DNA from 3 places in the Streptomyces mabaensis genome. Region 2 is predicted to be linked to each of the others. Evidence: riboswitches for the same ligand, from Rfam matches in the RefSeq annotation. Region 2 holds a riboswitch; each other region holds the start of a gene.

Region 1 (4,849 bases), on a different contig from region 2:
GCCTTGACGACCTGCCGCGCCCGCGCGGCTACGGCCGTAGGCCCTCCAGTGCCCTCGTGCCTGGGAATGGTCACAGCCGTAGTCACGGTAAATCTCCTCGGTCGACGTCGTGGTGCGTGCCTGGAACAACTGGGTCGAGTCTGGTCGGCACAGGGGTACGGGCGCGCTGGTGCGCATCTCCGTATCCACCCGGGGGTTAGCCCCACCCACCGGGTGAGGCGGCCCGTAAGAACCAGTTAAGAACCGGTCCGCGGCCATCTCCTCCTCCACCGGTACGAACGGCCCCTGGCCCGAAGGGCGGAGGTCCCCCTAGGGGGAGTACGCCGTCGGGCGGAGTCCGTCTCGGGGACCCCCGCCCCCTCCCGCGGCCCGGCCCGGGAATGAGAGGGTGTCCCAGGAAAATAGATGCACGGTGAAAGGATTCGGGTGAGCGGCAGCAGCGGCGGCGGTACGGAAGCCCTGCCCGGCACCCGGTCCGCCCCGGAGTCCGCCCGCCGGCGCAGGCCGGTCGTCGCGGCGCTGATGCTCGGTATGGCGCTCGCCGCCCTCGACGGCACGATCGTGTCCACCGCCGTCCCCCAGATCGTCGGCGACCTCGGCGGGTTCGCGGTCTTCTCCTGGCTCTTCTCCGGCTACCTCCTCGCCGTCACCGTCACCCTCCCCGTGTACGGCAAGCTCTCCGACACCTTCGGCCGCAAGCCGGTCCTCATCGCCGGCATCGCCCTCTTCCTCGTCGGGTCGGTCCTGTGCGCGGTGGCCTGGAACATGGCGGCCCTGATCGCCTTCCGGGTGGTCCAGGGACTCGGCGGCGGCGCGATCCAGGGCACGGTCCAGACGATCGCCGCCGACCTCTACCCCCTCAAGGAACGCCCCAGGATCCAGGCCCGGCTCTCCACCGTCTGGGCCGTCTCCGCGGTGGCCGGACCGGCGGTCGGCGGGCTCCTCGCCGCGTACGCCCACTGGCGCTGGATCTTCCTGATCAACCTGCCGATCGGGGCGTTGGCGATGTGGCTGATCGCCCGTCACCTCAAGGAGACCGCCCGTACGGCTCCGGCCGCCCGCCCCCGGATCGACTGGGCCGGCGCACTGACCGTCTTCGCCTGCGGCGGCCTGCTGCTGACCGCCCTGGTCCAGGGCGGCGTCGCCTGGCCCTGGCTGTCCGCGCCCTCGCTCACCCTGCTCGCCGGGGCGGCGGTCCTCGCGGCGCTGGCCGTCGTCGTCGAGCGCCGGGCCGCGGATCCGGTCATCCCCGGCTGGGTCTGGCGCCGCCGCACCATCGCCGCCGTCAACCTGGCCCTCGGCGCGCTGGGGCTGCTGATGGTCGCGCCGACCGTCTTCCTGCCCACGTACGCGCAGTCGGTCCTGGGCCTCGGCCCGATCGGCGCGGGCTTCGTCCTTTCGATCATGACCCTGAGCTGGCCCATCTCCGCCGCGCTCAGCCAGCACGTCTACACCCGCATCGGCTTCCGCAACACCGCGGTCATCGGCATCTCACTCGCCGCCGTGATCCTCCTCGCCTTCCCCCTCCTGCCCTACCCGGGCTCCCCCTGGCAGCCCGCCCTGATCATGCTGCTGCTCGGCGCCGCCCTCGGCCTCTTCCAACTGCCGCTCATCGTCGGCGTCCAGTCGACGGTGGGCTGGTCGGAACGCGGCACCACCACCGCATCCGTACTCTTCTGCCGCCAGGTCGGCCAGAGCGTGGGCGCCGCGCTGTTCGGCGCCGTCGCCAACGCCACCCTCACCGCCCGCCTGCCGGACGCCGACCTCGACGGCGTCGCGCACGCCCTGGAACACCCCGCCTCCCTCACCGCGGAAGCGGCGGACCAGCTGCGCCGGGCGGTCGACACGGCGGTGGACCACGTCTACCTGGGCGCGGCGGCAGCGGCGGTACTGGCCCTGCTGGCCCTCCTGCTGATCGCGCCCCGCCGCTTCCCGGTCATCACGGAGGACTGACCCGACTGTTAGTCAGCCACCCTGCGCATGACCGACGTCGCCGAACCACGCCCCTGCGCGTCCCCCCATGTGGTGGGGGGCACAGCCGAAGGGCTGGCGCGGTCATGTGCGTTCTGGGATGCTTCCGTCCGACAAGCGACGGCGGAACGAGGAAGCCGGTGAGATTCCGGCACGGTACCGCCACTGTGTAGGGGGAGCGACTCCGCCGAAGCCACCGCCCCGTCGGGGTGGGAAGGCCGGAGAAGCGTCGATCCCGAGTCAGGAGACTCACGCCGTCGCACCTCGCCATACCGGGGCGGATTTCCCCGAGAGAGGACGGTGGCACTCGTGTGCCCGCGTGCTTGTGTGAAGTTTCCACTCCCGGCTGCCCGTATGAGATGGACGCGACGGCTTGTCGCTCGGACCCTGCCGTCGGAGCGCTGAAGGGCCTCCCGGCGACGCTCGGCGTCCCACCCTCTCGCTGACTGTGCGACCGCCCCTCGGTCGTTCCCTTTCCCACGCACCCGGAAGACCGGTGCGCTTCGACGCATGCCCAGGAGCCCTCGTGTCCGTACGACCAGTCCCGCCTCTTCGACGCCCTGCCGGCATTACGGCGCTGATCGCCGCTCTGAGTTTCACCCTCGCCGCGTGCGCCGACGGCGACTCCGCCCGGCCGGCGGATTCCCGGGCCTCGGGGTCCGCGGCCGGCTGCATCTCCGACTTCGATCCGGCCGAGGACTACTTCCCCGTGAAGTCCACGGTGGAGCACGCGAAGAACTTCACCTTGCGGTACGAGAAGAGCTACCAGGTCCTCACGGTCAAGGAGCCCTACCCCAAGGGCAAGCCCGAGTCGTACGTCCTGGTCAAGTGCGGGGCCCCCAAGCCGAAGCTGTCCGGCGACCTGGCCAAGGCCCAGCAGATCACCACTCCGGTCAAGAGCCTGTACTCCGCCTCGACCACGCACCTGCCGCTGCTGACCGAGACCGGCACGCTGAATGTCCTGACCGGTGTGGCAAGCGGCGCGTTCGTCAGCTCCGCCGAGGTCCGTGAGCGGGTGACGTCGGGCAAGGTCGCCGAGTACGCCAAGGACAACACCCTGAACGCCGAGCAGGTCATCGGCGCCAGGCCCGATGTCCTGATGACCCAGGGGACCGACGACCCGCAGTACCCGAAGCTGCGGCAGGCGGGCATCGCCGTCGTCGCCAACGCCGAGTGGCTGGAGCCCAGCCCGCTCGGCCGCGCCGAGTGGGTCAAGGCCATGGCCGCACTCACCGGAGCCGAGAAGCGCGCGGGCGAGGTGTTCGACACCGTCGAGAGCGACTACGGCAAGGTCGCCGCCAAGGCCGCGAAGTCCGTCTCGGCGGGCAAGCCCGTCAAGGTGCTGCCGGGCACGATGTACCAGGGCACGTGGAGCATGGCCTCCGGCGGCAGCTACGTCGGGAAGCTGATCAATGATGCCGGTGGCACCTACCCGTGGGCGGGCGACAAGGGCACAGGCAACCTTCAGTTGAACTTCGAGGCCGTGTACGCCAAGGGCGGCGACGCGCCGACGTGGCTGGTCGGCGAGCAGTGGAAGTCGACTGCCGACGCGGTCAAGGCGGACCGTCGCTACGCCAAGCTGAACGCTGTGAACGCGGGTGAGGTCTGGACGAACACCAAGGCGCTGGGTCCCGGCGGCGGCAACGACTTCTACGAGCGCGGCGTCCTGCGTCCGGACCTCGTCCTCGCCGACCTGTTCGCCCTCCTGCACCCGGACCAGGCCGCGGGCCACACCTTCACCTTCTACACCAAGGTGCCGCGCGCGTGACCACGCGGACAGCCGTGACGCCTGCCCCGGCCCCGGCCCCGGCCCCGGCAAGCCCGGTGCCCGGGCGTCGGCGTCTCCTGGTCGTCTCCGGGCTGGCCGTCGGCACGGCAGTTCTGTTCGTGCTGACGGTCGCCGTCGGCTCCTACCAGGTGCCTGTCGGGGAGGTGGTGCGTGTGCTGTTCGGCAGTGCGGGGGCCGACCCGCGGTGGGCCGTCATCGTCGAGGAGGTGCGGCTGCCGCGTGCGCTGACGGCCACCGCTGTGGGCGCTGCCCTCGCCGTGGCCGGCGTGCAGATGCAGACGCTGTTCCGCAACGCGCTGGCCGATCCGTTCTCACTCGGGGTGAGTTCGGGGGCAAGCATGGGGGTGGCGGCCGTGGTGGTCAGTACGGGCGGTGTGGCCGGGAGCTTCACCGGTGACCTGGCGGGGCTGGGCCGCATCGGCGTGGTGCTGGCCGCTTCCCTCGGCGCCGGGTGTGTGCTGGCGCTGGTGCTGCTGCTGTCGCGCTGGGTCCGCTCGGCGGTCACCCTGCTGGTCATCGGCGTGATGATCGGCTCGGCGGCCACCGCGGTGGTCAGCGTCATGCTGGTGTACGCCCGGCCCGAGCGCGCCCAGCAGTTCGTGATGTGGGGACTGGGCAGTTTCAGCGCCACTACCTGGCCCGACCTCGCGGTGATGCTCCCGGTGATCGGGGCGGGCCTGGCGGCCGCCCTGCTGACCACCAAGCGCCTCAACGCGCTGCTGCTCGGCGAGGACTACGCCCGCACCATGGGCCTGAACGTCCGCAGAAGCCGCGACCTGGCGCTGCTGGGAACGTCGCTGCTGGCCGGGGCCGCCACCGCGTTCTGCGGCCCGGTCGCCTTCCTCGGCCTGGCCGTACCGCACCTGACCCGCGTCGCCCTGGGCACCTCCGACCACCGGGTGCTCGTGCCCGCGTCGATGCTCGCCGGTGCGTTCCTGGCCCTGGCCTGCGCGCTGCTGAGCCAGCCGCCCGGTATGGACGCGGTATTGCCGCTGAACGCGATCACCTCGCTGTTCGGCGCCCCCGTCGTCATCACGTTCCTGATCCGCAGCCGCCGCGGCCTGCAAGGGGTGACCTCATGACCGACAC
Region 2 (4,849 bases):
GCCGCGCGATCGCCTCCGCGAGACCGCGCTCCCGCAGCCACTCCAGCGCCCGGACGGTGCCGCGCGTTCCCGGCACCACCACCAGGTCGGCGTCGGCGAGTTCCTCGGCGCGGTCCACGAACCGCACGACGACGCCGGGCTCGGCGGCCAGCGCGTCGACGTCCGTGAAGTTGGACATCAGCGGCACCGCGCACACCGCGACCCGCAGCACGTCCTCGCCGACCGGCGGGGCGACGACGGACTCGCGTACGGCGCCCCGTAGCGAGACCCGCAGCCCGTCCTCCTCGTCGATGCCGAGCCCGTGCCGGAACGGCAGCACACCGTACGTCTGACGTCCGGTCAGCCCCCGGAGCATCTCCAGGCCGGGCTCCAGCAGTGACACATCGCCGCGGAACTTGTTGACGAGGTAGCCCGCGATCAGCGACTGGTCCTCGGCGCTCAACAAGGCGGTCGTGCCGAAGAAGGAGGCGAAGACGCCCCCGCGGTCGATGTCTCCCACCACGACCACCGGGAAGTCCGCCGCCCGGGCGATGCCCATGTTGACGATGTCCGTACGCCGCAGGTTGATCTCGGCAGGACTGCCGGCCCCCTCACAGATCACGGCGTCATACGTGCCCCGCAGTTCCTCCAGGCACGCCGTGACGGTCCCGAGAAGTGCCTCCTGCCGGCCGCCATGCAGCGTTTTTCCGGGGGACACTGCGTCTGATTGCGGCTCCGCCGCGGGCCCAGGCCCCCCGAAGAACCCACGCGCGCTCATCTCACCCACCGGCTTCCCCATCAGCACCACCTGGCTGCTGCGGTCGCTGCCGGGCTTGAGCAGTACGGGATTCATCAGCGCGCTCGGCTCGACCCGTGCCGCCTGGGCCTGCATCGCCTGGGCCCGCCCGATCTCCGCGCCCTCGCGCGTGACGAACGAGTTCAGCGACATGTTCTGCGCCTTGAAGGGCGCGACCTTCACCCCGGTGCGTACCAGCCACCGGCAGATCCCGGCCGTGACAACGCTCTTGCCGGCGTCCGACGTAGTGCCGGCGACCAGCAGTCCACCCCCGCGCGTGCGGTTCATGCGGTCCTCCTCCGTCCAGCGATCAGCCGGCCGGCGACGAGCCGGCCCGCGACGCACACCCCCAGGGCCACCCCGGTGACCACGCGCGACAGCTTCACGGCGCGGTCGATGTCGGCCACCTCGACCGGCCGGCCACCGGCGTTCAGCACCGGCCGGTGTTCGACGCGGCCGGCGTACGAGAGGGTGCCGCCGAGCCGTACGCCCAGCGCTCCGGCGAACGAGGCCTCCACCGGCCCGGCGTTGGGGCTCGGGTGTTTTGCCGCGTCCTGCCGCCAGGCCCGTACCGCCCCCCGGCGGTCGGGCCCGGCCAGTACGGCGGCGGCCGCGGTCAGCCGGGAGCCCGGCCCGCCCGCCACGTCGTCGAGCCGGGCCGAGGCCCAGCCGTACCGCAGGTACCGGGGTGACTTGTGCCCGACCATGGCGTCCAGGGTGTTCACCGCGCGGAACGCGAGCAGGCCGGGGACGCCCGCGACGGCGCCCCACACCAGGGCCCCCACCACCGCGTCGGAGGTGTTCTCGGCGACGGACTCCACGACGGCGCGGGCGATCTGACGGCCGTCCAGGGACTGCGGGTCGCGCCCGCACAGACGGGGCAGCCGTTCCCGGGCGACGTCGAGGTCGCCGGCCGCCAGCGCGCCGCCGATGGCCCGGGCCTCGCGGCCCAGCGACGTCCCGCCCACCACGGCCCAGGTCGCCGCGGCGGTCAGCGCGGCATGGGCGGCGGGACGGGAGCGTACGGCGCGGGCGGCCAGCGCGCCGGCGGCGGCCGCGCCCCCGGCGCACACCACGGCGTGCAGCGCGCCCCACCCGCGGTGGTCATGCCACAGGACCTTCTCGACGGCGGTGGCGGCCCGCCCGAACGCGGCGACCGGATGCCCGCGGCGGGGATCGCCGAGGACGAGGTCGCCGAGCAGGCCGGCGGTCACGCCGTATGCACATACGCGATCGGCACGCATGGGTTCAGCCGGCCGATACGCCTAGGCCCTGTCCGGGCGATCTTCTCGGGCCCGCGGCGCCAGCTACGGCACCTCGCCGCGTTGTCGGAGTAGCCCAAGTACATCCAGTACGAGGGCGATCCTCCGCCTTGCGATGCACCGCATCTGACGCCGCGGGCTGATCCTCAAAGATCGCCCGGACAGGACCTCGGCGGGACCCCGTACTCGTACTCACATGGACAACTGAACCGCAGCCCGGCATGGCGAAAGTCCTCACTCAGGGTCCGCGCCCTGGTTCGACGTGACCGGCGGTGAGAGTCTCCTGGCTCCCGGATCGGCAACTCCCCCGGCCTTCCAGCCCGTACGCACGGGCCGTGACTTCCGGTGTGGGGGAGTGCTCCCCGGTGACAGTGGCGGGACCGCGCCGGATTCGCACCGGACTTCCTCTCCTGCCGCCGTTTGGCTCCGGAAGTCCACCACGCCCCGCGAACGCCCGTCAACTCGCCGTTGACCTGCGGCGGGACAGTGTGCGAAGCCCCACACCGGCGGGAACGCGAACGCCCCCGGCAGGAGTCCGTGAGGGACCCGCCGGGGGCGGTCGGCTTGCCGGTGCGGTCGGCTGCCGGGTTGGGTCAGACGACGATCAGATAGATCCCGTACGCCACCGCCGCCGCGCAGAGCGCGAAGCAGGCGTACGCGCCGGTGCGGGCCAGGGCCGCGGCGCCGGCGGAGCCTCCCTGCGCGGTGGCGGACTCCTGCTTGGAGAGGCCGACGATGCCGAGGGTGAACAGGCCCACCAGGGCGACGGTGGCCGTGAGGCTGACTCCGAAGACGGAGCCGAGAGCTGCCCAGTCGATCTTCATACTGCTGATTCCTTCACTCGTCGAGTGCGTCGAGCGCGTCGAGCTGGTCAGACGGTCGCGGGCTGCGGCGGTTCGGGGGACGCGGGCGCCGGGGCGGGGATGGTGGCCTTCAGTTCGCCGGTGGTGGCGGTGGTGACGCCGGCCGGCGGCGGGGTGACGGCGGCCATCGCGGCGGTCACGACGCCCGCGGGCTCGCCGTCGGCGCCGGTCTCGTTGACGTTGGTGTGGTCGACGACCTGGCGGCGGGAGACCAGCCAGATCGCGAGGCAGGAGCTGACGAGGAAGACCGCGACGGCGGCGACACCCCAGTTGCCCTGCCTGGTGACGAGCTCCGCGCCCGCCGCGACAAGGCCGGCCGCCGGCAGGGTCAGGCCCCAGGCGATGAACATGCGGGTCGCGGTGGACCAGCGGACCACACCGCCCTTGCGTCCGAGACCGGAGCCCATCACCGCGCCGGAGCACGAGTGGGTGGTGGAGAGGGAGAAGCCGAGGTTCGAGGAGGCCAGGATGACGCTCGCCGCGCTGGTCTGGGCGGCGAAGCCCTGCTGCGGCTGGAGGTCGGTGAGACCCTTGCCCATGGTGCGGATGATGCGCCAGCCACCGAGGTAGGTGCCGAGGGCGATCGCGACACCGGCCGAGAGGATGACCCACAGAGGCGGGTTCGAGCCGGGGGCGAGAGCGCCGCCGGCGACCAGGGCGAGGGTGATGATGCCCATGGTCTTCTGCGCGTCGTTGGTGCCGTGCGCCAGCGAGACGAGGCCCGCGGAGCTGATCTGGCCGACGCGGTAGCCCTTGGCCGACGCCTTCTCGTTGGTCTTGCTGCTCAGTTTGTACGTGAGCCGGGTGGCGAGCATCGCGGCGACACCGGCGACCAGCGGGGCGGCGATCGCGGGGATCAGCACCTTGGTGACGACGACGTCGCCGTTGACTCCGCCGAAGCCGACCGAGGCGACGGTGGCGCCGACCAGGCCGCCCATCAGGGCGTGCGAGGAACTGGACGGCAGGCCGACCAACCAGGTCAGCAGATTCCACAGGATGGCGCCGACGAGCGCCGCGAAAATGACTTCGGGCCTGATGCCCTCTTCGTTGACGAGTCCGCTGGAGATCGTCTTGGCGACTTCCACCGAGAGGAAAGCGCCGACGAGGTTGAGCACGGCGGACATGGCCACCGCCGTCTTGGGCTTGAGAGCGCCGGTCGAGATGGTCGTCGCCATCGCGTTGGCTGTGTCGTGGAAACCGTTCGTGAAATCGAACACGAGGGCGGTGACGATCACAATCCCAAGCAGAATCATGGCCTCATGTGCCATCAGGGGTCATCCGTTTCCGTATGCGGCTGGCGGCCTGAGAAAAGCCGAGGCGTCCATACGTCTCGGCTCTGGCCGAACGTACGTTGACTTGGTGAACGGAAGATGAACTGACACGGGACCCCAGGTAACCTGACCTGCGGGTTACCAAGCCACTACGGAGAGCCCCCGCTAGGTCGCGACCTGTTCGGCCTGGTGGATGGCGCCGGCGGCATTGATCAGCCCGATGTGGCTGAAGGCCTGGGGATAGTTGCCGAGCGCCTCTCCGGTGGCTGAGGAGACCTCTTCGGCAAGGAGACCGACATCGTTGGCATGATCGAGGGCGGTCTCGAAAACGTCTCGCGCACGGGTCGCTTCACCGATCAGGGCCAGAGCGTGAGCGAGCCAGAACGTGCACAGGAGGAACGATCCTTCCTCGGCCGCGATGTCGTCGCTGAGGTAGCGGCGTACCAGGCCGTGGGCATCGGTGAGCCGGGCCGCGATCGCCTCCACGGTGGAGCGGACGCGGGCGTCGTGGCCCGGGAGGAATCCGACGAGCGGAAGCATGAGCGCCGAGGCGTCGAGCTCGTCACTTTCGAATGACTGGGTGAATGCGCCCAGGCGGGCGTTCCATCCGCGGGTTTCGATGGCCGTGCGGATCTGGGCGCGGGTTCGCTTCCATTCGGTGACGCGGTCGGAGGTGGC
Region 3 (4,849 bases), on a different contig from region 2:
CCGCGCCGGGCCGCGAGGCCGCCCCAGCGGGCTCCGGGCCGCCGCCTCCGCGACGCGAGGCCGGAACGGCCGCGCGGGGCGCGGCCGGAGCGGAAGCTTCCGCCGCCGCTCCGCGGCCGGCGGTCGCGGCCGACCTCGCGGGCTCCGCGCCCGCTCCGCGGCGAGGGCCCGGCGCGGCCGGGATGTCGGCTCCCGCCGCCGCTTCGCGGTCACGTGCAGCCGGAACCTCTGGTTCCGCTGCCGCCGCCCGCGGACCAGGCACGGCCGGTGCCGCAGGGACCACTCCTGCCTCGCGGCGCGAGGACCGGTCGGCGGCCGGAGCGGACCCCGCGGGCTCGGCGCCCGCTCCGCGGCGCGGGCCCGGGGCAGCCGCTCCGGGCACGGCCGGGATGTCGGGTTCCGCCACCGCTCCGCGGCTGGCGGCCGGGGCCGTCCCCGCGGGCTCCGCGCCCGCTCCGCGGCGCGGGCCCGGGGCTGCCGCTGCGGGCGCAGCCGGAGCGGAAGCTTCCGCCGCCGCTCCGCGGCCGGCGGTCGCGGCCGACCTCGCGGGCTCCGCGCCCGCTCCGCGGCGAGGGCCCGGCGCGGCCGGGATGTCGGCTCCCGCCGCCGCTTCGCGGTCACGTGCAGCCGGAACCTCTGGTTCCGCTGCCGCCGCCCGCGGACCAGGCACGGCCGGTGCCGCAGGGACCACTCCTGCCTCGCGGCGCGAGGACCGGTCGGCGGCCGGAGCGGACCCCGCGGGCTCGGCGCCCGCTCCGCGGCGCGGGCCCGGGGCAGCCGCTCCGGGCACGGCCGGGATGTCGGGTTCCGCCACCGCTCCGCGGCTGGCGGCCGGGGCCGTCCCCACGGGCTCCGCGGCCGCTCCAAGGCGCGGGCCCGGGGCTGCCGCTGCGGGCGCAGCCGGAGCGGCAGCTTCCGCCGCCGCTCCGCGGCCGGCGGTCGGGGCCGGCCCCGCGGGCTCTGCGCCCGCTTCGCGGCGCGGCCCCGGCGCGGGCCGGGGGTCGGCTTGCGGCTCGGCGGGGCTTGGGGGTTTCGGCGCCGGGGCGTGGCGCGGGGTGGGGTCTTCGGGGGGTGTCACCTTGGCCTACTTCGCCTGCTCCGGGTGGAGTTGGGACGCCAGTTTCGCTATCGCCGCCGGGGCTCGGACTCCCAGGACCGCGTCCGACAGCGGCAGGACCGCGAAGCGCTTGTTCCTGATGGCCGGGACGTCCGCCAGGACCGGGTCGTTGAGGAGGCGCTGCTTCTTCTGGGCCACCGTGGTCGAGCCGTAGTCGTAGATCACGACGACCTCCGGCTTGCGCGCCACGACGTTCTCCCACGACGCGTCACCGAAGGGCTTGTCGAGGTCGGCGAAGACGTTCGTGCCGCCGGCCCGGGTGATGATCTCGTTGCCGATGCCCTTGCCGCCCGCCGTGAACGCCGTCTTGTCGCCGCTGTCATAGACGAACACCGGGACCGGTGTGATGCCCTTCAGGTCCGCCGCCGTCGCGGCCGTCACCGTCTTCGCCTCGCGGACCCACTCGTCCGCGCGGGCCGCGACGCCGAACGTGCGGCCCACCTCGCGGACCTCCTGGTAGAGGTCGTTCAGGGAGGTGCTGCCCGGGGTGCAGTTCTCCACGTTCAGGCGGGTGGCGATGCCGCTCTTGCCCAGGGCCTCGCGGCTGCGGCCCTCGTTCGCCGCGAAGGCGCTCGCGTAACCGCCGTAGACGAAGTCGGGGTTGGCCGCGAGGAGCTTCTCGTACGACGGGTACTCCTTGGCCAGCACCGGGGTGGCCCGGTACTCCCGCTCGTACTCCGGGAGCACCTTGTCGTCGAGGTACGCGGTCCCGGCCAGGGACTTGGCGAGGCCCAGTTCCAGCATCACCTCGGTGACGTGCTGGTTCATGGTGACGGCCCGCTTCGGCGGGGCCTTGAACGTCGTGGTCGTACCGCAGTTGGTGACCGTGTACGGGAAGCCGGCGGCCTTCGCGGCGGGCTGCCCGCCGGGGCCGGGGCTCGTACCGCAGGCGGTGAGCAGGAGCGGGAGCGGGAGCAGCAGGGCCGCTGTGAGAGCGGTGCGCCGGTGCCAGGACATGGCTGTGCCTCCTCCGGGGGATTTCCGCGTCCCCTGGTCGGTGCTGAAGGCGGCAGGTCAGTTCCTGGCTTCCGGGCCGGCCGGTTCGAACGGGTCGAGGTGGCGGGCGGCCTGGTCACAGTGGCGGGACCGTGCCGGATTCACACCGGCTTCCTGGGTCCTGCCGCCTTGTTGTCGGCGCTCAGTGTGGCAGACGGCCCTTAGGGGGTGTCCAGCCGATCATGCCGGGCTCCCGTCGCCTGGCACGCACATCTGCGGCGTTGGCCGACTCCGGCCATAGCTCCGCTATGGCCGAATCCGGCCGCCTTGCAGCTGCACGCACCAGGCGCCGCTCGCTGATCCGGCCTGATCGGCCGGACACCCCCTCAGTACGTCTCCACCACCTTGACGTCTTCCTCCGTGATCACGCCGTCCACGATGCGGAACGAGCGGAACTGGAAGGGCCCGGCCTCGTCCGTGTCGGCGGTGGACACCAGCACATAGTGGGCGCCCGGCTCGTTGGCGTACGAGATGTCCGTGCGGGACGGGTACGCCTCCGTCGCGGTGTGCGAGTGGTAGACGACCACCGGCTCCTCGTCCCGGTCGTCCATCTCCCGGTAGAGCTTCAGCAGGTCGGCCGAGTCGAACTCGTAGAACGTGGGCGAGCGCGCGGCGTTCAGCATCGGGATGAACCGCTCGGGCCGCCCGGTGCCCGCCGGGCCGGCGACGACGCCGCACGCCTCGTCGGGGTGGTCCTCACGGGCGTGGGCGACGATGGCGTCGTACAGGGCCTGGGTGATGGTGAGCATGAGCACGAGGATAAGCAGACGGCCCCCGGATCTGAGATCCGGAGGCCATCTGGTGAGACGCAGAGGCGTTACTTCGAGACGCTCTCGTATTCCGGCGTGCGCTTCGCGATCTGCGGGTTGCGGCTCTTCAGGACCGCCCAGCCGATGGCCAGGCCGACCGCCCAGACGGCCGCCACGATCAGGGAGACGCGCGCGTCCTTGTCGTACGCGATCATGCCGGTCACGAAGACCAGGAAGACCAGCGCGACCCAGCTGAACTTCGCGCCGCCCGGCGCCGGGAACGAGGAGGCCGGGAGCCGGCCGGCGTCCACCGCGCGGCGGTAGCGGATGTGGCTGACCAGGATCATCATCCAGGTCCAGATGCCGGCGGCGGTGGCCACCGAGACGACGTACACGAAGGCCTTCTCCGGGACGACGTAGTTGAGGATGACGCCGATGCCCATGAGGGCGACGGAGACGGCGATGCCGACGGCCGGGGTCCGGCGCGCGTTGAGCTTGCCGAAGGCCTTGGGCGCCTCGCTGTTGGCGGCGAGGTCGCGCAGCATGCGGCCGGTGGAGTACATGCCCGAGTTGCAGGACGACAGCGCCGCGGTCAGCACCACGAAGTTGACGATGCCGGCGGCGAGCGGGATGCCGATCTTCTCGAAGGCGTGGACGAACGGGCTCTGGCCCGCCGAGAACTCGGTCCACTTGACCACGGCGAGGATGACGAGCAGCGCGCCGACGTAGAAGACGATGATCCGCCAGGGCAGCGTGTTGATGGCCTTGGGGAGCGTCTTCTCCGGGTTCTCGGACTCGCCCGCCGTGACACCGACGAGCTCGACGGCGAGGTAGGCGAACATGACGCCCTGGAGGGTCATCAGGCTGGAGCCGATGCCGTTCGGGAAGATGCCGCCGTGCGCCCAGAGGTTGGAGGCGGCGGCGGTGTCACCCGCGTCGGAGAAGCCGAGCGTGAGGACGCCGAGACCGATCACGATCATGCCGATGATCGCGGTGACCTTGACCATCGAGAACCAGAACTCGACCTCGCCGAAGATCTTGACCGAGATCAGGTTGACGCCGAAGAGCACCACCAGGAAGACCAGGGCGCTGACCCATTGCGGGATTTCGGGGAACCAGAAGTGCATGTAGATGGCCGCTGCGGTCAGCTCGGCCATGCCGGTGACGACCCACATGAGCCAGTAGGTCCAGCCGGTGACGTAGCCGAAGAACGGGCCGAGGAACTCGCGGGCGTACTCCGCGAAAGAGCCCGAGACCGGCCGGTAGAGGAGCAGCTCGCCGAGTGCCCGCATGATGAAGAAGATCACGACGCCCGCGAGGGCGTACATGAGGATGATGCTGGGCCCGGCCTTGGCGATGTTGGCGCCTGCGCCCATGAACAGGCCGACGCCGATGGCGCCGCCGATCGCGATCATCTGGACCTGGCGGCTGCCGAGTCCGCGCTCGTATCCCTCTTCGGGAGTGCCGCCCGCGGCCTCATTGCCGTCGTGATGCTTGTCGACCTGCACTGAGGTCATGGTGGTGCGCCCTTTCTCCATGCCGGTCCGTGCCGTTGTTGGCTACGGATCGGGTCCTCGATCCCCCCGGATGTGGATGGAGTTGCACGCCGGCGATCAGCCGGCCAAGCACCCCTGCGGGACATGGGTGGCGTCCCGTCAGCGGTCGTGAAGATCTATCACGCTCGCCTCGGTGATCCACAGGGTCGGATGTGATGCACACCACAGGAAGAAGCGGACAAAAGTCCTCAGGCGCAGCAAAAGAAGTGATCACGGTAACGTGATCGTTATCCGGATTTGAGCGTCCGTTGAGCGAACAGAAGCCTGCGAAATCAGGACATCAGGGTTTCGACGAGGGTTTCCTGGAGGCCGCCGAGCCAGAGGTACGCCATCACCATCGGCTTGCGCGGATCGTCGTCCGGCAGCCGGTACAGCTCGCCGCTCTCGTCCTCGTCGGTGACCTCCAGCCGGGCGCCGATGGCCAGCCGCAG

Evidence for each region. Region 2 has a riboswitch for cobalamin ahead of ACWV17_RS21210 (cobalamin biosynthesis protein). Riboswitches for the same ligand answer to the same signal wherever they lie in the genome.
Region 1: it holds a riboswitch for cobalamin, as region 2 does, so the genes downstream of both, ACWV17_RS07545 (ABC transporter substrate-binding protein) here and ACWV17_RS21210 (cobalamin biosynthesis protein) in region 2, are expected to answer to the same signal.
Region 3: it holds a riboswitch for cobalamin, as region 2 does, so the genes downstream of both, ACWV17_RS18185 (ABC transporter substrate-binding protein) here and ACWV17_RS21210 (cobalamin biosynthesis protein) in region 2, are expected to answer to the same signal.

Annotation. Positions count from the first base shown of each region.
Region 1 is NZ_JBSOPZ010000006.1:137,758-142,606, forward strand. Features, by position in the region: gene ACWV17_RS07535 (ABC transporter ATP-binding protein) at 1-86, opposite strand, end outside; gene ACWV17_RS07540 (MDR family MFS transporter) at 406-1,953, shown strand; cobalamin riboswitch at 2,056-2,244, shown strand; gene ACWV17_RS07545 (ABC transporter substrate-binding protein) at 2,498-3,739, shown strand; gene ACWV17_RS07550 (FecCD family ABC transporter permease) at 3,736-4,842, shown strand; gene ACWV17_RS07555 (ABC transporter ATP-binding protein) at 4,839-4,849, shown strand, end outside.
Region 2 is NZ_JBSOPZ010000023.1:65,310-70,158, reverse strand. Features, by position in the region: gene ACWV17_RS21215 (cobyric acid synthase) at 1-1,063, opposite strand, end outside; gene ACWV17_RS21210 (cobalamin biosynthesis protein) at 1,060-2,019, opposite strand; cobalamin riboswitch at 2,314-2,445, opposite strand; gene ACWV17_RS21205 (hypothetical protein) at 2,631-2,861, opposite strand; gene ACWV17_RS21200 (anion permease) at 2,909-4,153, opposite strand; gene ACWV17_RS21195 (glycoside hydrolase family 15 protein) at 4,337-4,849, opposite strand, start outside.
Region 3 is NZ_JBSOPZ010000018.1:122,514-127,362, reverse strand. Features, by position in the region: gene ACWV17_RS18185 (ABC transporter substrate-binding protein) at 1,085-2,074, opposite strand; cobalamin riboswitch at 2,113-2,253, opposite strand; gene ACWV17_RS18180 (Mov34/MPN/PAD-1 family protein) at 2,440-2,862, opposite strand; gene ACWV17_RS18175 (amino acid permease) at 2,931-4,379, opposite strand; gene ACWV17_RS18170 (DUF2017 domain-containing protein) at 4,691-4,849, opposite strand, start outside.